3 regions of the Litoribrevibacter euphylliae genome follow, and region 3 is predicted to be linked to each of the others. Evidence: predicted binding sites of a transcription regulator. Region 3 holds the regulator's gene; each other region holds the start of a gene.
What was found. Region 3 encodes LexA, which represses DNA repair genes until DNA is damaged. Its sites were predicted from a motif close to TACTGTNTANNTANACAGTA; they were not measured.
Positions count from the first base shown of each region.

Region 1: a site for LexA is predicted at 5,916-5,935, ahead of recN (DNA repair protein RecN). Genes of this name have one in related genera too.
Region 2: a site for LexA is predicted at 1,481-1,500, ahead of ruvC (crossover junction endodeoxyribonuclease RuvC). Genes of this name have one in related genera too.

Region 1 is NZ_JBHRSZ010000001.1:79,169-87,196, reverse strand. It holds gene carA (glutamine-hydrolyzing carbamoyl-phosphate synthase small subunit) at 1-505, opposite strand, end outside; gene dapB (4-hydroxy-tetrahydrodipicolinate reductase) at 823-1,632, opposite strand; gene dnaJ (molecular chaperone DnaJ) at 1,785-2,924, opposite strand; gene dnaK (molecular chaperone DnaK) at 3,069-4,994, opposite strand; gene grpE (nucleotide exchange factor GrpE) at 5,122-5,739, opposite strand; gene recN (DNA repair protein RecN) at 5,957-7,627, shown strand; gene fur (ferric iron uptake transcriptional regulator) at 7,751-8,028, opposite strand, start outside.
Region 2 is NZ_JBHRSZ010000002.1:927,767-935,794, forward strand. It holds gene ruvB (Holliday junction branch migration DNA helicase RuvB) at 1-247, opposite strand, end outside; gene ruvA (Holliday junction branch migration protein RuvA) at 284-898, opposite strand; gene ruvC (crossover junction endodeoxyribonuclease RuvC) at 924-1,448, opposite strand; gene aspS (aspartate--tRNA ligase) at 1,563-3,338, opposite strand; gene ACFOEK_RS05845 (hypothetical protein) at 3,562-3,966, opposite strand; gene ACFOEK_RS05850 (transglycosylase SLT domain-containing protein) at 4,026-5,198, opposite strand; gene ACFOEK_RS05855 (HIT domain-containing protein) at 5,293-5,754, opposite strand; gene ACFOEK_RS05860 (DUF1329 domain-containing protein) at 5,907-7,229, opposite strand; gene ACFOEK_RS05865 (proline--tRNA ligase) at 7,450-8,028, shown strand, end outside.
Region 3 is NZ_JBHRSZ010000001.1:280,763-288,790, reverse strand. It holds gene ACFOEK_RS01180 (hypothetical protein) at 150-1,463, opposite strand; gene lexA (transcriptional repressor LexA) at 1,636-2,271, shown strand; gene ACFOEK_RS01170 (hypothetical protein) at 2,393-3,199, opposite strand; gene ACFOEK_RS01165 (DUF924 family protein) at 3,459-4,064, shown strand; gene ACFOEK_RS01160 (SMP-30/gluconolactonase/LRE family protein) at 4,072-5,202, opposite strand; gene ACFOEK_RS01155 (TIGR01621 family pseudouridine synthase) at 5,297-6,094, opposite strand; gene ACFOEK_RS01150 (aminoacyl-histidine dipeptidase) at 6,096-7,571, opposite strand; gene ACFOEK_RS01145 (Lrp/AsnC family transcriptional regulator) at 7,693-8,028, opposite strand, start outside.

The DNA of each region.
Region 1 (8,028 bases), 200 kb from region 3:
AGTATGATTCAGTTACGGTAACCTCTTTAGCTAAGTCCATGCCTTTAAGACCAGGGAAAGCTTTAGCCGCCTCAAGTGCCGCTTCTTCAGTTACATTTTCACCAGCGATGATACAACCAGCTAGCGCACCCTTTTCACGCAACAAACGAGTCAAGCGACGAGTATCAATCTCCGCAATACCGACAATATTGCGATCACGTAGATACTGATCCAATGTTTTTTCTGAACGCCAGTTACTCGCGATCAAAGGCAGGTCACGAATAACCAGACCGGCAGAGTGAATTTCTGTCGCTTCTTCATCTTCTGAATTTACGCCAACATTACCAATATGCGGGTAAGTTAGAGTAACGATTTGACGCGCATAAGATGGGTCAGTCAGAATTTCCTGATAACCAGTCATTGAAGTATTAAAAACAACCTCTCCAGTAGACTGACCATCAGCCCCAATAGAGATTCCTTTAAAAATACTGCCGTCTTCAAGAGCCAGTATCGCTGGTTTACTCAATGCAACCTCCCCGCACAATTTGCTGCTTCACATCGCTCAATATCCAGATCGGACACGAACGGAATGGCTAATTTGTTCTTGGCACGAATAAAATGTAACCGTAAATCGCAAAAAAGCGAGATAGAGCGTGTCGATTAAATCGAATTGGCTCTATCTCGCTTTTTACACATAATCTTTTCCGGCCTTCTATCAAAAATGACAGTGAGTTAATTTCACCCGCCCAAAATTTGGCGCATTTTACGCAATTACTAACCTCATGTCATTAAGATTTTTCAGCTTTTTAAAAGATCATTTTTCAAACAAAAACATTAAGCGGGTTAAATGGCCTTTAGGTCCAATACATCTTGCATATCATACATGCCTGCAGATTTATCACCTAACCACTTAGCTGCACGAACCGCACCTTTTGCAAACGTCATTCGACTGCTTGCTTTATGCGTAATCTCCACTCGCTCACCATCCGTCGCAAACATAACAGTATGATCACCCACAATATCACCAGCACGAATCGTTTCGAAACCAATGGTATCTTTCTTACGCGGCCCTTCCTGACCTTCACGACCATAAACTGCACATTCTTTAAGATCACGACCCAAGGTATCAGCAATCACCTCACCCATACGAACTGCCGTACCCGATGGCGCATCCACTTTATGACGATGATGCGCTTCAATAATTTCAATATCAGTATCGTCACCAATCACTTTAGCGGTCATTTCAAGTAGTTTAAGCGTTAGATTCACACCCACACTCATATTCGGAGCGAATACCACAGGAATTTCTTTAGCCGCTGCATTTAGCTGAGCTTTTTGATCATCATTGAAACCTGTGGTACCAATCACAATTGATTTACCTGCCGCTCGGCACTGTTCAATATTATCCAGCGTCATCTCAATGCTGGTGAAATCAACAAGCACATCAAAATCATTTATTACCGCAGCCAAATTATCCTGAGCAATCACTCCCAATTTACCCACACCTGCAATTTCACCTGCATCCGCACCAACCAAAGAACTTTCCGGATGAACTACCGCAGCAGCGAGCTCAACACCTTCCGCCTGAAAAACCGCTTCAATCAGAGTTTTACCCATACGGCCATTCGCGCCAACAATACCTACCTTAACCACAGTAATCTCCACTTATTGATCAATCCAACACATGCACAATGCGAAGCATTCTAAAACAAAACCAACACATTCTCGACAATACATGCACTCTTCAGAAACAAAAACGCCGACTAGAAAGTCGGCGCTTTGTGTATTTCATTGCTTAAAAGGCATTAGAACTTCATATCTTCAAAAAAGTTCTTAACCCCCTCAAACCATGTATTTTTCTGAGGAGACTGATCTTTACCGTCGTCGCCATCCAAAGTTTGCTGAAATTCTTCCAACAACTCTTTCTGACGTTTTGTTAAATTCACCGGCGTCTCAACTAATACACGACACATCAAATCGCCAGCTCCACCACCACGAACAGAAGTAACACCTTTACCACGCAAACGGAATAACTTACCTGTTTGCGTTTCTGCCGGGATCTTAAGCTTTACACGACCATCCAAGGTCGGCACTTCCAACTCACCACCCAGCGCCGCATCGGTAAAGCTGATTGGCACATCACAATACAAGTGTCGACCATCACGTTGGAAAATAGGGTGTTCACGCACTTCCACTTGAACATACAAATCTCCCGCTGGACCACCATGGGTACCGGCTTCACCTTCACCCGCAAGACGAATTCGATCACCCGTATCAACACCCGCAGGAATTTTCACCGATAACGTCTTCGTTTCTTGAGTTACACCCTGACCATGACAATCCCCGCAAGGATCTTTAATGATTTGACCAGAGCCATGACAACTTGGACACGTCTGCTGAACCGAGAAGAAACCTTGGGACATACGCACCTGACCAGCACCACGGCAGGTACCACAGGTTTCCGGCGTAGACCCTTTCTTCGCACCAGAACCATCACACGTTTTACAATTCACATGCGTACGAATTTTGATTTCTTTAGTAATTCCGCGAACCGCTTCTTCCAGATCCAAATCCAACGGATAGCGCAAATCTGCACCTCGACGAGCACGAGTACGTCCGCCACCGCCGCCAGCACCACCAAAGATGTCACCAAAAACGTCGCCAAAGATATCGCTGAAGTTGGCTCCGCCACCACCAAATCCACCGCCACCTTGGCTCGGATCTACTCCGGCGTGACCAAAACGATCATACGCTTCACGCTTTTCAGCATTAGAAAGAACTTCATATGCCTCGTTAACTTCTTTAAATTTGGATTCTGCTTCCGCATCATCCGGGTTTTTATCCGGATGGTACTTCATCGCCATTCGACGAAAGGCTTTCTTCAGGTCGCGCTCAGACACATCCTTAGAAACACCCAAAACCTCGTAATAATCTCGCTTCGACATAACCCTAACTTACCCATGTAACGAGCGTCTAATAGACATTAAAATTTCACTTCAAACTGACGTACTTAACAAAAAGCCTGCCTTCCCCCGTAGGAGATCAATAAGACTCCATAAAGAGACAGGCAGGCTTTTAAAGATTAAGAATTACTTCTTATCTTCGTCTTTTACTTCTTCGAACTCAGCATCCACAACATCGTCACCCGCTGCTGCATTATCTGCCTGCTCTTGTCCTTCCGCTGCTTGAGCTTGCTCAGCATACATCTTCTGAGTCAAACCTTGTGAAGCTTGAGATAGCGCTTCGATCTTCGCATCAAGATCTTCTTTAGAGGCATCAGTGTTCTTAACAGCCTCTTCCAGATCAGTAATCGCTTTTTCAATCGCTTCTTTCTCTTCAGCAGTAGCTTTATCACCAGCTTCTTCAAGCATCTTACGTGACGCATGAACCAGACCGTCCGCAGTGTTGCGAGTTTGAACTAATTCTTCAAACTTACGATCTTCTTCTGCGTGAGACTCTGCATCCTGAACCATTGCATCGATCTCATCATCCGAAAGACCAGAAGATGCCTTAATCACGATGGATTGCTCTTTACCAGTTGCCTTATCTTTCGCAGACACATTCAAGATACCGTTCGCATCAATATCGAATGTTACTTCAATCTGTGGAACACCACGTGCAGCCGGTGGAATGTCAGCCAAGTCAAAACGACCCAGAGACTTATTCAACGATGCCTGCTTACGCTCACCCTGAAGTACGTGAATCGTTACTGCAGACTGATTATCCTCAGCCGTTGAGAATACTTGAGACTTACGAGTAGGAATGGTTGTGTTCTTCTCAATTACCGGAGTAGACACACCACCCATTGTCTCAATTCCCAAAGTTAGTGGCGTTACATCAAGAAGCAGAACGTCTTTCACATCACCCGCAAGAACACCACCTTGAATGGCCGCACCGACAGCTACAGCTTCATCAGGGTTTACATCTTTACGTGGCTCTTTACCAAAGAAGTCAGTAACAGCTTTCTGAACCAACGGCATACGAGTCTGACCACCAACCAAAATTACGTCATCAATTTCGGTGGTTTTCAAGCCTGCATCCTGAAGCGCAATGCGTACTGGCTCAATAGACTCGTTAATCAAATCTTCAACCAAAGACTCAAGCTTAGCACGGGTCACTTTAACGTTAAGGTGCTTAGGACCTGTTGCGTCTGCAGTGATGTATGGCAAGTTCACATCGGTTTGCTGACTGCTAGACAACTCAACTTTTGCCTTCTCAGCTGCTTCTTTCAAACGCTGAACAGCCAATGGATCGTTGTGTAGATCAATGCCGGTGTCTTTCTTGAACTCTTCTGCCAAGTATTCAATCAAACGCTCATCGAAATCTTCACCACCAAGTGCAGTGTTACCGTTAGTTGCTAGTACTTCGAACTGATGCTCACCATCTACTTCTGCGATTTCAATGATAGAAATATCGAAGGTACCACCACCCAAGTCATATACCGCAATAACCGAGTCACCGCGCTTCTTGTCCATACCATAAGCCAATGCTGCTGCAGTAGGCTCGTTAATGATACGTTTAACTTCTAGACCAGCGATACGACCAGCATCTTTAGTCGCTTGACGCTGAGAATCATTAAAGTAAGCAGGAACAGTAATTACAGCTTCTGTTACTGGCTCACCAAGAAAGTCTTCAGCAGTTTTCTTCATTTTCTTAAGAACTTCTGCAGAAATCTGAGGTGGCGCTTTTTTCTCGCCTTTAACGTTTACCCAAGCATCACCGTTATCCGCTTTCTCAACTTTAAACGCGAAGTGCTTTAGAGATTCCTGAAGCGCTTTTTCATCAAATTTACGACCAATAAGACGCTTAACACCGTATAGCGTATTATCAGGGTTCGTTACTGCCTGACGCTTAGCAGACTGACCTACCAAGATCTCGCCATCTTCGGTATAAGCGATGATGGAAGGAGTAGTACGACCACCTTCAGCGTTCTCAAGAACCTTTGCTTTTTCGCCGTCTAATACAGCAACACAAGAGTTGGTTGTACCTAAGTCAATACCAATCACTTTACCCATAATTTATAACTCCGTAATTCGTACATTGACCGCTTACCGGTCTTAATTCTTTGCTTGCTAACTTAATAAGGACGCTTTTCTGCGTTTCAACCCTAATTACTTAAAAAATCCGCTCAAATGATAAGGATTACGCTTCGGTATCCACCTGTGGCTTGCCACCTTTAGCAACCACGACCATCGCAGGACGAAGCAGACGACCACTTAAGGTGTACCCCTTCTGCATAACCGCAATAACTGTATTGGCAGCAACATCCGGCTGATCAATCATTGACATTGCCTGATGCAATTCCGGATTAAAGGTTTCGCCCATGGGATCAACCGCTTCCAGCTTGAATTTCGCCATCATTTGGTTCAACCCATCACGCGTCATAGCAACGCCATCATATAAAGGCTTAATTGCTTCATTGTCTTTATCTGATTCAGACGCCTGAAGCGCACGATCCAGATTATCAGCGACATCTAACAACTCTTTAGCCATTTTCTCTAAGCCAAACTTATGCGCTTTCTCAACGTCCTGCTCAGCTCGACGACGAACATTCTGCATTTCAGCTTGAGTACGCAATGACGCTTCTTTAACGTCATTCAATTCAGCTTTAGCTTGTTCAAGTTCAGCTTGTAACGCAGCCACATCAACTTCTTCCGAATCAACAGATTCAACAACCTGTTCTTCAGCTGCCGCGACAGCTTCTGCTTGTTCATTTAAGGATTCATTCAACTGCTCTTCTGGCTGATCCACTTGAGACATCAGTTATCACTCCAACAAATTTGTACTTAGTTCTAGTAGGATTTTTCAATTATCGGGTAAATAAGGTTGTTTTCAGGAACTTCAAGGGCCAACACCAAAGAAAATACCTGCTGCAGATAAACGAATAACCAATCACGCTCAAATACTGTACAAAAACACTTGATATACAGTATTTTTACTGTATAAATAACCATAAACATTAATAGAGATTATGACCATGCTCCAACAACTCTCTGTTCACAACTTCGCAATTGCAGACCACATAGAGCTTCATTTAGAAAACGGGTTAACCGTGATCACCGGTGAAACCGGGGCCGGTAAATCAATCATGCTGGATGCACTTTGCCTTGCCTCGGGTGACAGAGCTGACTCGGGAGTAGTAAAGCATGGCGCAGAAAAAGCAGAGATTTCAGCCTGCTTCGATATCAACCGACTTCCTGACGTTCAGATATGGTTAGAAAGAGAAGATTTGAATGATGAAGATCTATGCGTCATTCGTCGCGTTATCACTAAAGAAGGTCGTTCTCGCGGCTATATTAATGGTCGCCCCTGCCCAATCAGCAAACTCAAGCTACTAGGGGAACAACTGGTAGAAATCCACAGTCAACACGCTCATCAATCCTTGATGCAACCTCAGACGCACATTCACATGCTCGATAACTATGCTGGGCATATTGACGCACTTAACGAGCTTAAAAATGCTTATAAAGACTGGCAAACCATAAAAAAACAACTTGTAGACTTAGAGCGTCAGCAAGACGAACTCAATGATAGAAAACAATTGATTAGCTACCAGCTAGACGAACTTGATGAGCTTAATTTGCAATCTGGTGAACTTGAACAAATTGAACAAGATCACCACAGACTATCTCAAGCCGAAGAATTAAAACAACAAAGCTACCAAGTGTTCGAGCTGTGCAGCGGAGAAAGTGGCCCAGCGTCGACCAGTGCAAGAGACCTGCTACGACAGATAACCCACATTACCGATCAAATCAATGATCAACACCAGAACCTAGAAACTACTAAGGACTTGCTGGCCCAAGCACTGATCAACATCGAAGAAGCATCGAATGAAATTCATTTCTATCATGAATCATTGGAAATAAACCCTGAGCACCTAACTCAATTAAACCAGCGACTAACCGATATTCATGATCTTTCCAGAAAGCACAGAATTGCCCCGGAAGAAATCCCTCATATTCATCAACAACTGGCGGAAGAGCTTTCAATACTGAACGATGAAAACAACTCACTTGATGCTCTTCAACAAAAAGAAGCAACAGCCAAAGAATCATTTCTAAAAGCCAGCAAACAAGTCCATGAACAACGTAAAGCGGCTGCCGAAAGATTTGATCAATCAATCATCGAGCAACTGACTCGTTTAGGCATGACTCAGTGTAAGTTCAGCACGCGAATTGATGCATTAGATTTATCAAAGGCGAATCATCTAGGGCTCGATTCGGTTGAGTTTGAAGTTTCATCCAACCCAGGCCAACCATACCAAAGCCTAGCTAAAGTAGCCTCAGGCGGAGAACTTTCGAGAATCAGCTTAGCCATTCAAGTAGTAAATGCCTCTCAAAGCCAAATCCCTACGCTGATTTTTGACGAAGTCGACGTTGGCATCGGTGGTGCAACGGCCGAAATAGTCGGAGAACTACTGCAAAAAATAGGACAATCAGGCCAAGTAATTTCTGTCACTCACCAACCTCAAGTAGCCGCTCAAGGTGATCAACACCTTAAAGCCAGCAAACTGATGACAGACACTACAACCAGCACCCAAATGCTGCCGCTAAATCAAGAAGCCCGTATTAAAGAAATTGCCCGCATGATGGGCGGCCAGGAAATGACCGAAACAACACTACAACTCGCTGAAGAAATGCTCTCTTAAATACTATTTATATAGCCCATAGCAGCCAGCAACGTTCTCATAAAAGCACAAAGACATCTCACCAATAAAAAAGCCGCCTAATCTCAAATAAAATCAGGCGGCTTTCTTTGTAACATCCAGTGTTTACTTCTTACGAACGTAAAGCACCAAGCTATGGTCAATCAGCTCAAACCCATGCTCTTCTGCGATCTGGTGTTGAAGCTTTTCAATTTCTTCATTGAAAAACTCAACTACATCACCGGTCTCCAAGTTTACCATGTGATCATGATGTTCACCCTTCGCAAGCTCGAACACCGCATGGCCACCATCAAAGTTATGACGAACCACCAAACCTGCGGATTCAAACTGAGTCAACACACGATACACAGTAGCCAAGCCAACATCTTCACCCGCCTCAATCA
Region 2 (8,028 bases), on a different contig from region 3:
CCACCCCCATTTCATTGGCAATAATGTTTGCCAGTGTGGTTTTACCCAAACCAGGTGGACCAAAAATAAGCGTGTGATCTAACGCTTCCTCTCGTTTTCTGGCAGCCTCAATGAAGATCGACATTTGATCCCGGACTTCAGGTTGCCCCACATAATCAGCCAACTGCTTAGGACGTAACGCACGATCCTGATTCGATTCATTGTTGGTTACGGGTTGAGCTGAAATCAAACGATCCGGTTCTAACATCTTCTATATTCCAAACATCGGGTACATAACCCGGAATTATTTTCTCGAAAGGCTTTTTAATGCTAAGCGAATCAATTCTTCACTGGTATTCGCCTGACCTTTAACGGCATTAACCAACTTACTCGCCTCGGTTGGTTTATAGCCCAGTGCAATCAAAGCACTTTCCGCTTCAAGATCAGCATTGGCATTGATTTCAGGTTCCAAGCCTGCAGCAGCTTCTAATGGTAATGCAGTCGACACACCGCTCCAATCTTTTAAACGATCTTTCATTTCAATAATGAGTCGCTCAGCGGTTTTCTTACCGATCCCCGGAAGTTTCACTAACGAAGAGGCATCTTCTGCATGAATGCACCCAACAAACTGATCGGCATCCAAACTCGACAAAATTGCCAACGCCATTTTTGGCCCGACGCCATTCACCTTAATTAATTCTTTAAAGAGAGTACGATCTTCCTTCGAAATAAAGCCGTACAGTAAGTGAGCATCTTCTCTTACGGTTAAATGCGTGTAGAGCAATACAGCCTTGCCCACGTCACCAACTTGATAAATCGTGGTCATCGGCGCTTCGATTTCATAGCCCACACCGTTTACATCCACCAATAATTGAGGGGGATTTTTTTCTTCAAGAGTCCCTTTAATTCGACCTATCACCAGACACTACCTTTATTAAGAATAATTAAACTGTTCGAACCCGGCCGCGACGAACCGCATTCGCGCCACCCATGCGAACCATACTTACTTTGGAATTTGCATGACACAGAGCAATGGCTAAGGCATCGGCAGCATCCGCCTGAGGCATTCCAGGCAATTTAAGCAAGGTCATCACCATGTGCTGGACTTGTGTCTTATCAGCGCTGCCCTTACCAACCACGGATTGCTTTACTCGTCGAGCTGCATACTCATAAACCTCAAGTGACTGAGTGGTCGCAGCCACTATCGCGGCACCACGAGCTTGTCCCAGTTTTAATGCAGAGTCCGCATTCTTGGACATAAAGACTTGTTCAATGGCCATTTCTTGAGGGATATATGTATCGATGACCTGATTCACGCCATCAAAAATGTACTTTAACTTTTCTGGCAAAGATTCCCCTTTAACACGAATACAGCCACTGGCAATGTACTCATGCTTTGCTCCCAATGTATTAATTACGCCGTAACCCGTAATTCTGGAGCCTGGGTCTATTCCTAGAATAATGGCCATTCAAAAACCTGCTTTATAAGCTCACCAAACCATACTGTATTAAAATACAGTTATTATTTCCACCCGGAAATAAAAAAGGCTCCATTTAGGAGCCTTTTCTGACAAATGAACGAATTACTTCTCTTCAGTTGCCGACTTTCTTAGCTTGATGTTCAACTCACGAAGCTGCTTGTTAGAAACTTCTCCAGGAGCATCAGTCATCATACAACTTGCACTCTGAGTTTTCGGGAAGGCAATTACTTCACGGATTGAATCAGAACCTGTCATTAACATCACAAGACGATCCAAGCCGAACGCCAAACCACCGTGCGGTGGAGCACCGAATTTCAATGCATCCAATAGGAAGCCAAACTTCTCCGCTTGTTCTTCTTCAGAGATACCAAGAATTTCGAATACCGCTTGTTGCATTTCTTGGTCATGGATACGAATAGAACCACCACCTAGCTCACAACCATTTAGAACCATGTCATACGCTCGAGACAAAGCGGTAGCAGGATTTGCTTTCAGCTCTTCCGGTGAACAAGAAGGCGCGGTGAATGGGTGGTGAATAGCCGTCAAACCGCCATCCGATGTCTCTTCAAACATTGGGAAGTCCACAACCCAAAGCGGAGACCAAGCACAAGTGTAAAGGTCCATGTCTTCACCCAGCTTACAACGTAATGCACCCAAGGCTTCTGTTACAACTTTCGCTGAATCTGCACCGAAGAAAATGATGTCGCCATTTTCAGCACCAGTACGCTCAAGAACCGCTTTACGTACTTCAATCGGTAGGAACTTAACGATTGGCGCCTGCAAGCCTTCTTCCAAATCGTCTTTGTTGTTCACTTTGATGTAAGCCAGACCTTTCGCACCATAAATACCAACGTACTTGGTGTATTCGTCAATCTGCTTACGAGTCAGTTCAGCACCTTTAGGAAGACGAAGTGCAGTTACACGACCTTTCGGATCGTTTGCCGGGCCACTGAATACTTTGAAGTCCACGTCAGTCATCAGATCAGCAACATCCACCAACTCTAGCGGAATACGCATATCTGGCTTATCACTGCCGTATTTTTCCATCGCTTCAGAGTAAGGCATTCTTGGAAAAGCACCCAAATCCACACCTAAGGTGTTCTTGAACAAGTCACGGATCATGTTCTCAGTGATCGACATAATGTCTTCTTCAGAAACGAAAGACGCCTCGATATCGATCTGTGTAAATTCTGGCTGACGATCTGCACGCAAATCTTCGTCACGGAAACATTTAGCAATCTGGTAGTAACGATCCATACCAGAGACCATCAACAACTGTTTGAACAGCTGAGGGGACTGAGGTAACGCAAAGAAGTTACCTTCATGTGTACGACTTGGTACCAAGTAGTCACGTGCACCTTCAGGCGTAGCACGAGTCAAAATTGGCGTTTCAATATCAAGGAAACCTTCACCATCCAAGTGGTTACGGATCGCCGTAGTAATTTTTGAACGAAGACGTAACTTGTTCAACATCTCAGGACGACGTAGATCGACATAACGATATTTCAGACGAATATCTTCGCCCACACTCTGATGCTCGTCCAACTGGAACGGAGGCGTATCTGCTTTATTCAGGATCGTTAATGAGTGACCTAAAACTTCAATTTCACCCGTAGGCATTTCAGCATTTACAGTCCCTTCCGGGCGATCACGTACAATACCTGTTAATTGAATTACATACTCACTGCGAACCCGATCCGCAGTAGCAAAACTTTCTTCACGATCAGGGTCGAAAACTACCTGGGTAATACCATCGCGGTCTCGTACGTCCAGGAAGATAACACCGCCGTGATCACGACGACGATGAACCCAACCGCACAGAGTAATCTCTTGTCCTACATGTTCTTTTCTTAAAGCACCGCAATAGTGGCTGCGCATAATCTTGTCCTAGTAAATTCTTTCTTATAAGTGACTTTCAAACATTCTTTCGATTCAGACCAATCCCCTGACCTGAACCGCAGGCAGAAATCGGAAAAAAGAGGCTATTATAGGGAACAAAAAAAAGTCCGGCTAGGCCTTGAAGGCTTCTAAGCCAGACTTTTCAGATATATCTCAGGTTTCTGATCCCTGACACGGGAACGTGCCTAAAATCTGCTAAAAATTAATTCACAGGCACAACCAAAACAAACACTTCTCGTGTTACCGGATTCACCCACTTCTCGACGACTTTTGCTTTCACCGTTTTCGTTGAAACTTCTTCCGTTCCAACTCGTTTAACTTTGGTGTTGGCTGTTTCATTGGTCACGGTTTCTGAAGACATCTGTACATACTCAACATCAACGCCTTGGCGAGCAGCTAACTGCTGACGAGCACGAGAAATAGCTAACTGCTCCTGAAAGTGACGGCCTTTCACATGCGTCACCGAAGAGCCCACCACACCATTTCCAGGATTATGGATCCAGACTGGTGTTTGAGGAGTGGTAGGTTGCTGAGCCACTGGTTGCGTTTGACAGCCAGTCAAAATAACAAACAGACATGCACTTAAGATTAATGCGATGTTTTTCATATAGTTCCTTAAGCCCAAAGGGCGTATCTCTCAATCCAATACAGTTTTGGTTATTATGATTAATTAATATACAACTGGTACCGACCAACTACCTTTTTCAAGTAATCTCGGGTTTCTCTGTAAGGCAAACGGGTTGCCAAAATATCGTATACCTCACTCGGCTCTAACTGATTAATACGAGCGTAGGCTTTTTGCATGCTCTTTTGATCTATAAAGGCAGAAGCAACATTCGCAGTTCCGGTATTGTAAGCCGCAATCATACAGTACAAACGACTTTCAGGATTATGAATGCCCTTCAAATAACGATAATTTAGAACATGTAAATATGCCGCCCCCACACGAATATTATTATTCGGATCAAATAGGTACTTGGCTTTAAGGGTTTTACTCTTGCCATAGATAGCTCGTGCCGCATCTCGGCCAGCCGTTCGAGGAACAATCTGCATCAGACCATAAGCAGGAATGCGAGATCGAGCAAGCGGGTTAAAACTGCTTTCCGTATGGATAATCGCCATCACCAATGCTGGCTCCAGCTTCCACTCTTTGGCGTACTTCGCAGTGGATTTCCAATAACGATCCGCTTTATGCATGCCGTATTCTTCCGGCAAACTAATCACCACGGTCAAACGACGCGACACAGGCAAATAGCTAACGCTCGCTTTTTCACCACTGACCAGCTCCTCAGCGATTGCCATGGAATTCGTATTTTTACTGGCCACTGAGGTCGGCAACATGGCTTCTTCTGCGGTCTCAGCTTCAACTTCAACAGTCATCCCCGAGGCTTCTGAAGCGGCTGTCAGCACAGGATCATGATGTAAGGCAGTTTGAATGTTGGTTTGAAAGGTGTCGCCCAACTGAACAGAAACGTCTTGATATGAAATTTCTCGGGCATCGACATCAATGTACTCAATCACTACCGAGTCGTTTTGGTAATCGACAATGGTGCGCTGTTTAAGATCTGTGCTGTACTCTACCCACTGATGAGCACTGGTGAATTGAGTGTCACCCCAGACTTCTTGAATTTCACCAATGTAGGACTGATAAGCCTCATTCAATGCGTCCTCAAACGCCTGAAACTCAGCTTCGGTGGCATCCTGATATTGCTGAAACTCTGTCATTACCTCCAGATATTCGTCCTGCGCTGACACCTTAAACGACATATTTAAAGATGCTGCGACACAGACACACTGAAGGACACTCAGCGTACGTTTCGAAAGACTCAACGTCTTCATGCTTTTTCTCTTTATCCAACCGATTAGTGCTTTTATTGCTGATTGACTCGGATCGAGCCATCAGCTTTTAGTTATATTCGTACTAATAAAAAACTTATTTTGCCAAAATATCGCTTAAGAATTGCGTTGGTGTGAATAATTCACCCTTTAACAAGCTCAACCGAGACAAGCGCTCTTTCAATACCTCATCGGTATAAGGCACCGCTTCACCAAAGCCCCAAACAGGCCCTGGCCAGGCTTCGTCATTACGGTAACGCACCACGTGATGGATATGTAATTGAGGTACAACATTCCCCAATGTAGCGACATTCAGTTTGTGACCAGAGTAGGCATCCATGATTTTTTGAGACAAGAACGACGTCTCTTGAATATAGTGGACACGATCTTCAGCCGTTAAATGATACAGCTCCGTTAACTGCCCCTTGGTTGGCACCAGAATAAACCAAGGGAAACGCTGATCATTCATTAACAGCACTCGACAGAGTGGAAAATCACCAATATGGAAGGTATCTGCTTCGAGTCGTTCATGCAGTTCAAAATTAACCGGGCCGTCCATTCTCGCTCCTTAAATAAAATTCAGCGAAGTATCTTCTAAGTTATTAGCAGTCATTGTCCATTTCGCCAGTAGATAAGCAAGAGGCATTGAAGACAAGGCGTGTCCAAAATCCAAGGTTAAAAAAAGACGCCTCAGCGCCTTTTCTCTGTAGTCTATCGTCGACCTTCACGTCGCATTGCAGACGCACTGTAGTCTCGTTTGCGCAGCTTCTTGTTAAAGACGTGAGCAGAATCCTCATTCGTAATTAACCACTCCGCATAATAACCACCATCTTTTACATCATAGGTGATATTTCCGGCAGTCCATACCAGAGGGACATCATAAAAGTTTACTGAATGTGCTTCACTGAAACGCCACACATCGCCTTCGACTTCAGCGTACTCTTCAGCTAATGCGATCTGCCATGAGTCTTCATCGATATAGAAGACGCGTTTCGTGTATTGATGCTGAATACCGGCACGCAACGTCGCTTCGATATGCCACACGCGATGTAACTCATAACGAGTGAAATTCTGATTCAAAGTTTTTTCACCCAGCAATGCGTCTGAAGACACATCTTCACCCATCATGCGATACGAGTTGTATGGAATGTATTTCTTGGTTTTACCAACCACTTTCCACTCATATAAATCAGGCGCGCCATTGAACAGATCCACCTGATCTACCGTTTTGTAGCCATCACTATTGAACAATTCATCAGCGTACTCCAAATCCGGAGTACGACGAACACGGCGTTGACCCGGCGCGTAATACCAGGCTTTACGAGGTGCTAGGACCTGATCCAAGGTCTCATGAACCAAGGTAATCTGACCCGCAATTGAAGGGGGATAAAGGTTATTTGTCTTTCTCAGAAAAATCTTGTTTTTACGCTTTTTGGCCGGAATTTCAGGGTTAAAATAGACCCCGTACACAGAAATTTCTTTGCGCATAACTTTTTTAGCGCCAGTGTCATACACCACAGCATCGGATAAGGTTGCCACAGACGTTTCACCACGATAACGAAGAATGTGGTTCCAGATCATCTCTTCGGCGGTTTCAGCGTTCGGAAACGGGCTGGTAAGGTCGGATTGCTTCACCCCGGTTCCACGAGGCAGTAGCTCAGCTGTTTTATCGTTTGCCGCTAACGCATCGTAAACTTCTTGTGGGTAGGCCGTTGTTCGACGAGAGGTATAGACAGGAATTTTATACGACGGATATTTTCTGAACATGGCTTTCTGGCCTTCACTCAAAAACTCCGAGTAATCGTTTACGTTGGTGCGATCAATGGTAAATAGTGCAATATCATCTTTAAATGGATCGATGTAATCACCGTCAAATCCTTCCGGTGGTTGCGTCAAACCGCCATCCCAGCGCGGAATATCTTTTCCATCACCTTCCACCGGGCTACCCATTGGCGTCTTCTGAGCCCACGCCACAGAAGCTAATAAACCTAAGGAAACAGCAGCAAACCATTTACGAGAAATCACAGTCATCATTTATTACACCTAATTTTTATTGCCGACCAGTTGCTCATCCATAACCAAGCGTCTGGATTCTATCGGGTTTTAATCGCCCTTATGTTTAATTTTTGTAACAAGGCTTGGAAATTCCCACTCCTTTTTAGACTTTAGGGCTATACCAATAGCCTGAGTCTTTTTACAATAGCTGATTGTCTATCGTTGAACCTTTAAATTTGTTAATTTCTCAGGAAAACCAATGCGTACAAGCCAATATCTGATTCCTACTGTTAAAGAAACGCCATCCGATGCTGTGGTAGTTAGCCATCAATTAATGCTACGTGCCGGGATGATCAGAAAAATTGCAGCCGGTTTGTACACCTGGTTACCCTTGGGTTTAAAGACTCTTCAAAAAGTTGAAACCATTGTTCGTCAAGAAATGAACAAAGCCGGCGCTCTGGAAGTGCTGATGCCTGCTGCTCAACCTGCTGAACTTTGGCAAGAAAGTGGTCGTTGGGAACAGTACGGTCCGGAACTGCTTCGTTTTAAAGACCGTCACCAACGTGACTTCTGCGTAGGCCCGACGCACGAAGAAGTAATTACCGACTTAGCTCGTAATGAATTAACCAGCTATAAACAGCTGCCAATGAACATGTATCAAATTCAAACCAAATTCCGTGACGAAATTCGTCCGCGCTTTGGTTTGATGCGTGGTCGTGAGTTCTTAATGAAAGATGCCTACTCATTCCATGTCACTCAGGAGTGTTTACAATCCACTTACGACAAAATGCATGAAACCTACTGCAACATCTTCAACCGTTTAGGTTTGGACTTCCGC
Region 3 (8,028 bases):
ATATACAACCTAGAGTATAAACATAGTCGACAAACGGCATCTCTACCAGACTGCGTTTACTCTCTACGCACCGATCTAAAGCGAATAAAATGCCCCAGATCGATGGTCTATTAAGTAGAAAACAGTAAGCAGAGAAAATAGATTCAGAATTAGAAATAATACGTAAGGTTTACTTCAACGTAATCATCGTTCATGAAAGAGGCCATTTTGTCGCGTGAATCACCTGTCTGAAGCTCCATTAACGCTTCTTGCAAAGAATCCGGGGCTTTATCCCCACCAAACCAGGTGCGTCCTTCCACAGCCAAAGCTAATGAATCACTCAGACGTTGACTATACTCCAAGCCCAACGTGTTTTCAGAACTGCTGGGATCAAGGATAAGACCCGCCAACAACTCGGTATCATCCACATCATTGAACGCTAATCGCCATCCCACAAACCAATCGTCCTCAAAGGTTGCAACTGGATCATCTTCACCACGGCTATCGTAGAGATACTCACCAATCCAGCCAAGATCCATAGCCGAATCAAAAATGCCGACTTGCGTATACTCAAATCCAGCCACAACAGCTTTATAATGGTGGTCGGATTCAACACCGCTGTCAGCTGAATAGTCAAAACCACTTCTGTAAATAGCCTCTAACTTAAAAAGCCAGGATTCATAGACATGCTGAACATCAAGCCCTAATTGAGTAATCACCGGATAATAGGGCTCTAGCTTAGGGTCTAACAAATTATTGTTAAACACCAATACAGGCTCCCTGCTTGTTCCCGAAAACAAGTAAACACCAACATCGGTATCATCTAAGGTCTGAACCCAACGCGCGGCCCAATCAATGCGTTTCTCTTCTTTCGATGACTCATATTGCGCAGCATCATTATCAATAGGAATAAAGGTTCTGAAGCGTCCGTCTTCTCCTGGAAAGTTCCTCTCTCTATGCCCTGCCAATAAGAACAAGTCCAAAATACCTGACTCGAATTCGATGGAAGTATTGATCATCGGCTGACCAAGCTTATCTTCCTGATCCAAGGAACTGGCTGCATCAGTCTGATTAATCACATCCACCAAATGTCTTGACTCGGTAACACCCCAAAAGACTTTGTGGATACCTGCACGCAACTCCCAACCTTCGCCGAGGTGATTCCAATAAGCCTTATTAAGATCAATTAAGTTTCTTTCAGGGTCATGTTGATCAACGCGTAATTTAGGCTCAACAATCAAAAAGTCGCTACCGGAATCTGCTTCATAAAAGAATTCTGCTTGATACTCTAACGCGAAATCCGATCGTTGCTGATCAGCATCACCTTCATGAGCAAAACCCCGCCACTGAGTAGTCACCTCATTAGTTAATTCATAAGAGCTAGCAACCTGAGGAAGCAACAAAGAAAGCGAGCCTAATAAAGGGACAAACGAGAAGGATCGGGTGGATAGAGTTCGGATCGAAGAAAACAAATTCTTGTACAAGAGAAACCCCAATAGTTATTAATTGTTCTTAGGTTGGGCTATCTTGAGAATTAATGATTGATATGTCAACTATATAGGCATCTGCTCTCTCCTATCAAAAACATTATCAAATCCATTTACGATACGCAAAAAATACTGTATACCTATACAAAACTGTATAAAAGGTCAGTTCATGATTAAGCTCACTAAACGCCAACAAGAAGTGCTAGAAGTGATTAAGAATCACATCGACGACACAGGCTATCCACCAACGCGTGCTGAAATTGCCAAGACACTGGGCTTCCGCTCAGCGAATGCAGCTGAAGAGCATCTAAAAGCCCTGGCCAAAAAGGGCGCCATTGAAATGATGCCGGGCACTTCACGTGGATTAAGAATCCCCGGTTATGAAGCCTCTGCATCCAATGATGAACCAGAACAACCTCAAGGCTTACCGGTTATCGGACGTGTGGCGGCAGGTTCACCAGTATTAGCAGAAGAACATGTGGATCATATTTGCCCGGTTCAACCTGAATTCTTTAATCCACCAGCGGATTACCTCTTAAGAGTTCAAGGTCTAAGTATGAAAAACGTAGGCATTCTGGACGGAGATTTATTGGCCGTTCACAAAACTCAGAATGTTCGGAACGGGCAAATTGTCGTGGCACGCATCGGAGATGATGTCACCGTGAAGCGCTTAGACAAAAAAGGCAATATTGTACGCCTGATTCCAGAAAATGAAGATCTGGAAGACATTATCATCGATACCACAGAAGAAGCGGTTTACATCGAAGGATTAGGTGTTGGCGTAATTCGTAATGGCGATTTGTAAGTTATTTGATCGACCACTGTAGGTTCTGAAGAAATCTCATCGGCCGACAATAAAAAGAGGATATTTGAATTCACTCAATATCCTCTTTTTTATTTCTAATTGAACCCGTGGAAGCTATCCACTAATAAGCACGATAATGCATCGGATCGCCAGAAATCGGACACTCAAAATCTAGCTCGACTAAATCCACCTGCATACGATCACGATCCGTATTTCCTGAAATATACTCATCACCAAGCACCGGATGGCCAATCTCTAGGAAATAACAGCAGATATCTTTCGCATCACCTTGCGATAAATAGACATCAAGGATTGTGCTATCAGTGTGTTCCACATACTTCACAAGTTCACAACGACCTTTCAGCGCGTAGTCTTCATCATTGATATCCAGTTCATTACTCCCTTCAATACAACCAGACACCTCCACTCGATACTTAAAACTGAATCCTTGATTCTCCTGAAGCTCCGTGAAGGCTGCCGCCGCACGACGGTGATGTACCAACAATAGAATGCCCTTTGAGTCATCTGCCAACTCATACATTAAGTACGCATCGCGCTCAGATTCAAAGGTTTGATCCGCGATTCTTAATAAAGAGAGATGATCACCAAACAACTCACCTTCGATTGGCATACCCGCCGGTTTCATCCACACACTGTACTGCAGTTGATCAGTTAATAATTCTGCTGGTAACGGTTTACGGTTTAGGTATTCCTGATCGTAATACACCTCAACCTTATCACCGATTTTGAGATCAGTTTGCGCTTTACGCAAACAACTTTTTTCTCCTTTACGCTCAAGGAATACAGCACCCTTGTTCATTGCATCTTTAATTTTTGATTTGGAAAGTTGATCAAAATGGCCCCATAAAAATTCCAGCGCATTCAAAGAATCTAGTTCAGAAACTTCCAACTCAACTTCAAAGTGCATAACCCTTTCCTTCCCGTATGTATTGCCCTCCGTTGTCGGAAAGGCCTTTAAGCTTAAATTGCCCGCATTCTACAACAAATACTAATCCAAAGAATGAAAATAACGAATCAACCGCTAATCAAATCATCTCTTAATCTAATAAACCAATACTCTCATCGAGCATGAATCGTAAGCGCTCACATTTTCACTTGCTATACTCTACTCAATTACGCAATAGTAGGTTCTGTCTGTTTAAAGAATAAAGAGAATTAGAGTGCCCATGGAAGATATTAACGCAATCATTTCCTATTGGTTTGGTGATTTAGATACTTCAGGTTTTGCACAGGATGAGCAAAAGCAAAAATGGTGGACAGGATCGAGTGAAGTCGACCTTGAGATAAGCCATCAATTTGGTCATCTGGTAGAAGAGGCACTTAAAAGAGGTCTGAAATCGTGGAAAAATACGGCGCAAGGCCGATTAGCCTTAATTCTCTTATTGGATCAATTTACTCGGAATATTTACCGCGGCACCGAAAGAGCCTTTTCCGGAGATCATCGTGCATTAAAGTTGTGCAAGCTCGGTTTATCAGAGAAAACTGATCTCGCCCTACCCATTGAGCATCGAGTTTTCTTCTACATGCCTCTGGAACACTCAGAGAACCTGGACGATCAAGAACTTTGCATTCGCATGTTCAGCTCTTTAAAGCGCGAAGTGCCCAAAGAAAAACAACAGGTCATTGATAATTATGTGGGTTTTGCAGAAGAACACAGAGACATCATTAAACGTTTTGGCCGATTTCCTCACAGAAACTCTGCATTAAATCGTACTAACACTAAGGAAGAGACAAATTATCTTGAGGGCCAGTTTTCCAGCTTTGGCCAATGACAAAGAATCAATGGCCAGCCACCCCAACAGCATCGAGTTTAACTCGGTAAACCTGATAAGGCGCATTTTGAGCAATATCTGACGGTAGTTTTCCCAACACTTGATGCAAAGCACTGCAGGTAATGTATAGGTAGCCGTCAGGCCCAAAACTCAAGCCATCAGGCCAACGTAACAGATCAGTTTTTAGTAGCGTCTGACGGTGTCCTTCCGCATCCATACGAATGATGGCCGAATGCTCAATGTCGGTCAGATATATACCACCTGCGGCATCCGTCGACATCCCGTCCGTCATAGTTTTTCGCCCTACGGCTTCGATAAAGCTTGCCAAAATTTTATCATTCGCCTTCCCATATTTAAGATGGCGAGTCGGAATCGAATACAAGAAATCACCGCTAACAGAGGCATAATACAGAGTCTCACCGTCACGACTTAAAGCAATGCCATCGACACCTGGGTTGATAGTAAACAATCCTGCAATGGTCATTTCACGACCTTGAACGATTGGTTCATAAGCCCCCGCTCGCACTGAAATATCATTTTCAAGAACTCGTCGAGCTTCTTTTCTATCAACATTATAAAAAACCAGTGCAGGAGTTTTAGCAAAGATACTGGCATCCGTAATATAGATGTAGTAACCGTCAGCACTGACTTGAAAGTCATTCGCATGAGATCCCACACCAAACACATCAGAATCAAAATCATATTGGTGAACCAAGGCTTTGGTATTGATATCAAAGGCTAACAATCTCGGTTGACCTACCCCGTGAACACCATTATCCAACACCCATAATCGATCTTGCTGATCGACACGAATAGACAAAACTTGCTGAAAGGCAAATTCCTGAGCACCTCCCGGTTGCCAACTAGGGTCAGGAAACGCTTTAGCTTCGCCATTCACCCACTCAACTACATTCATATCAGGATGCGCGTCCGGATGAAGACTCAAGAAGATTCGACCTTGTGACGTTACAGAAATATTTCCCGGCGGAGTATCCAGTGACGCAACCAGTTCAAGACTGGATTCGTCCAATAGCGGTTCGGAACTTAAGTCTGGGTAATGTTCGGATTCTGTGTATCTCAACCAGATACTCAGCAGCCCCACGAAAATCAGGGTTAACAATACAGCTAGCTTTTTCATACATCCTCTTACTTATTATAATTTCCATAACCCTTTATCGGACGGCTCAGATATTTCTCAAAGCTTATTTCTTCACACTACTTACTATTGCTATTTAGAGCGTTGGCCAAGCCAAATACTTTGGATGGCCTAACGAATTTAAATAAGCATCAAAATGTTCATGACAGAAATACTTGCCACTGCTCGGGTTTGCTATCAAATCATAGCTTTGTTTCTGATAGGTGAAGCTCAATCGCCAAGCATGTAAATAACCACGATCAATTTCAGGTCGTGCTTCGCTAGAAGCTGAAGAATTATGCTCAGCAGGCTTAGGGTAATAACGCGCGTCGCCCAAAATCGGAGCACCCAAGCTCTTCATCGCAACCCTAAGTTGGTGGGTTTTTCCCGTATGAGGTTTTAGCACAAAGAGACGTAATCCGGCAGGCTTTGACTGTTCATTTTCTTGGAAACAATCGGCGACACTGAAGCTAAAGAATTGAGTAATCGCAGGATTATCCGCCTTCTTAACCAGCATCCAACTACCGCCCCGGCCTTTCACCATATCTCCTTTAATTAGCCCCTGTTTCTTTTTGGGCTTTTTATCGGAGAGAGCAAGATAGTACTTAGACACTGCACGTTGTTGAAATAGACCACTTAACATCCGATTGGCGTCTTCAGTCTTTGCAAGAATCAACAAACCAGAAGTCATCTTATCCAAACGATGAACCAGGTAGAGTTTAGGGAGCTTTAGAAACTCCGCTAACCCTCCAACCAATCCTTGCTTTTGATCGTCCTTATGAACGCTCACACCTGCGGGTTTATTGATCACCAAAAAGTCCGCATGATCATAAACGATCTCAATCCTCGAAAAATCCATCACAGCGGATTCGGTCAAATTATTGATATCAGGCATATTACGCAGACTGCTTTCCTGCCAAGTGCTTCAATACCGCCAACAAATAATCCCAAAAGCGTGCAACAGAGGGGATGTTAACTCGCTCATCCGGTGAATGGGCGCCGGTAATGGTGGGACCAAAAGAAATCATGTCCCATTCAGGATATTTGGCCCCTAAGATACCGCACTCCAAACCTGCGTGAATGATTTGTGTACCCGGCACCTGATCAAACAAAGTTTGATAGACAGACTTCATTGACTTCAATAGCGAAGGATCTGAGCTTGGTGCCCAACCAGGATAAGCACCAGACGCTTCCACATCCGCACCAATGAGTTCGAAACAGCTTCGGATACGCTGAACCGCATTATCACGAGCATGATCTTTAAGACTGCGCGTCATAAATTTCAACGACACTAATTCATCTTCCAAAGTGACGATGCCCAAGTTACTGGACGTTTCCACCACTCCTTCGAAACGATCGCTGTTTCTAAGCACACCGTTTGGACAAGTCACAATGGCGTTTAGCAACCCGGTAACCGCTTGCATATCCATTGCCGATTGAGGCGTTTCGGTTGATTTGGTTCGGATCATTAAATCCGATTCCACATAATCGTATTCATCCGTAATGTATTCTGTGACTCGTTCAATAACCGATTGAAAAGCGCTTTCTTGGCCTTTAGGCAGCACAACGGTAGCAAAGGCTTCACGAGGAATGGCATTACGTAAAGTCCCTCCTTGCAATTCAGCAATGGAGATTTCACACGCTTTAGTGAGCGCCAATAAAACACGACTCAATAATTTATTAGCATTACCACGGCCTTTATGGATATCGATCCCTGAATGGCCACCTTTCAAACCAGTAACACTGAGTTCGTAGGCAACACAAGCCTCTGCATCCACCGGCACTTTAGCCACAGGCCAATTCACGGTCACATCAACACCGCCAGCACAGCCGACATACAGCTCGCCTTCCTCTTCAGTATCGAGGTTTAATAATACCTTGCTGTTGAACCACGACTCCTTTAACTCAAAAGCACCGGTCATACCGGCTTCTTCATCAACGGTCAGAAGCGCTTCTAATGGACCATGAACAATCCCCGAGTCCTCATCTGCAAACATCACAGCCAAGATAGCCGCCATGCCAATGCCATTATCTGCCCCTAAGGTCGTGCCTTTTGCAGTGACCCAATCGCCTTCAACATACGCCTGAATCGGGTCTTTGGTAAAATCGTGTGACGTAGTTGCATTCTTCTGAGGCACCATATCAATGTGGCTTTGCATCACCACAGACACTGCATTCTCATATCCGGCAGTCGCAGGTTTAGACAGCTTTACATTACCAACCTCATCACGTTCGGTGACTACATTGTGTTTCTTCGCTTCTTCGAGAATGTATTGAATTAAATCTTCTTCGTGCTTAGAAGGGTGCGGAATCGAACAAATTCGATCAAACTGCTGCCATACAGCGACGGGATTGAGATGAGAGATTGACATAAACACACTCCAAACACGGAAATACAAATACTTAAGGAAAATCAAACAGCGCAGAAAAGAATTTCAAGCGTCAAGCCGCCAGTATATCCAGCGTTTGAGAGGAGACCTAGTATAATTAGCATCAGCTTTGTTTAATTGGGTATCCCGAATAAGGCTTCACCGATTTCAACACCAAGTTGGACTTCAACCGCGCAACCCCCGGTAAACTGGCCAGCACTTTTCGATGAAGACACTCATAGGCTTCCGGGTCTTCAGCCGCCACCCGTAACATATAATCTGCATCTCCCGCCATTAGATGACATTCAATAATGTCATGACACGCAGCCGCAGCTTTTTCAAACTGATCTAACAAGGCTTCACTTTGCCCAGACAGGGTAACTTCCACAAATACTTCAATGCTGTATCCAAGTACCACTCTCGACAGGTTCGCAGAATAGCTCTCAATGATGCCCTCTTC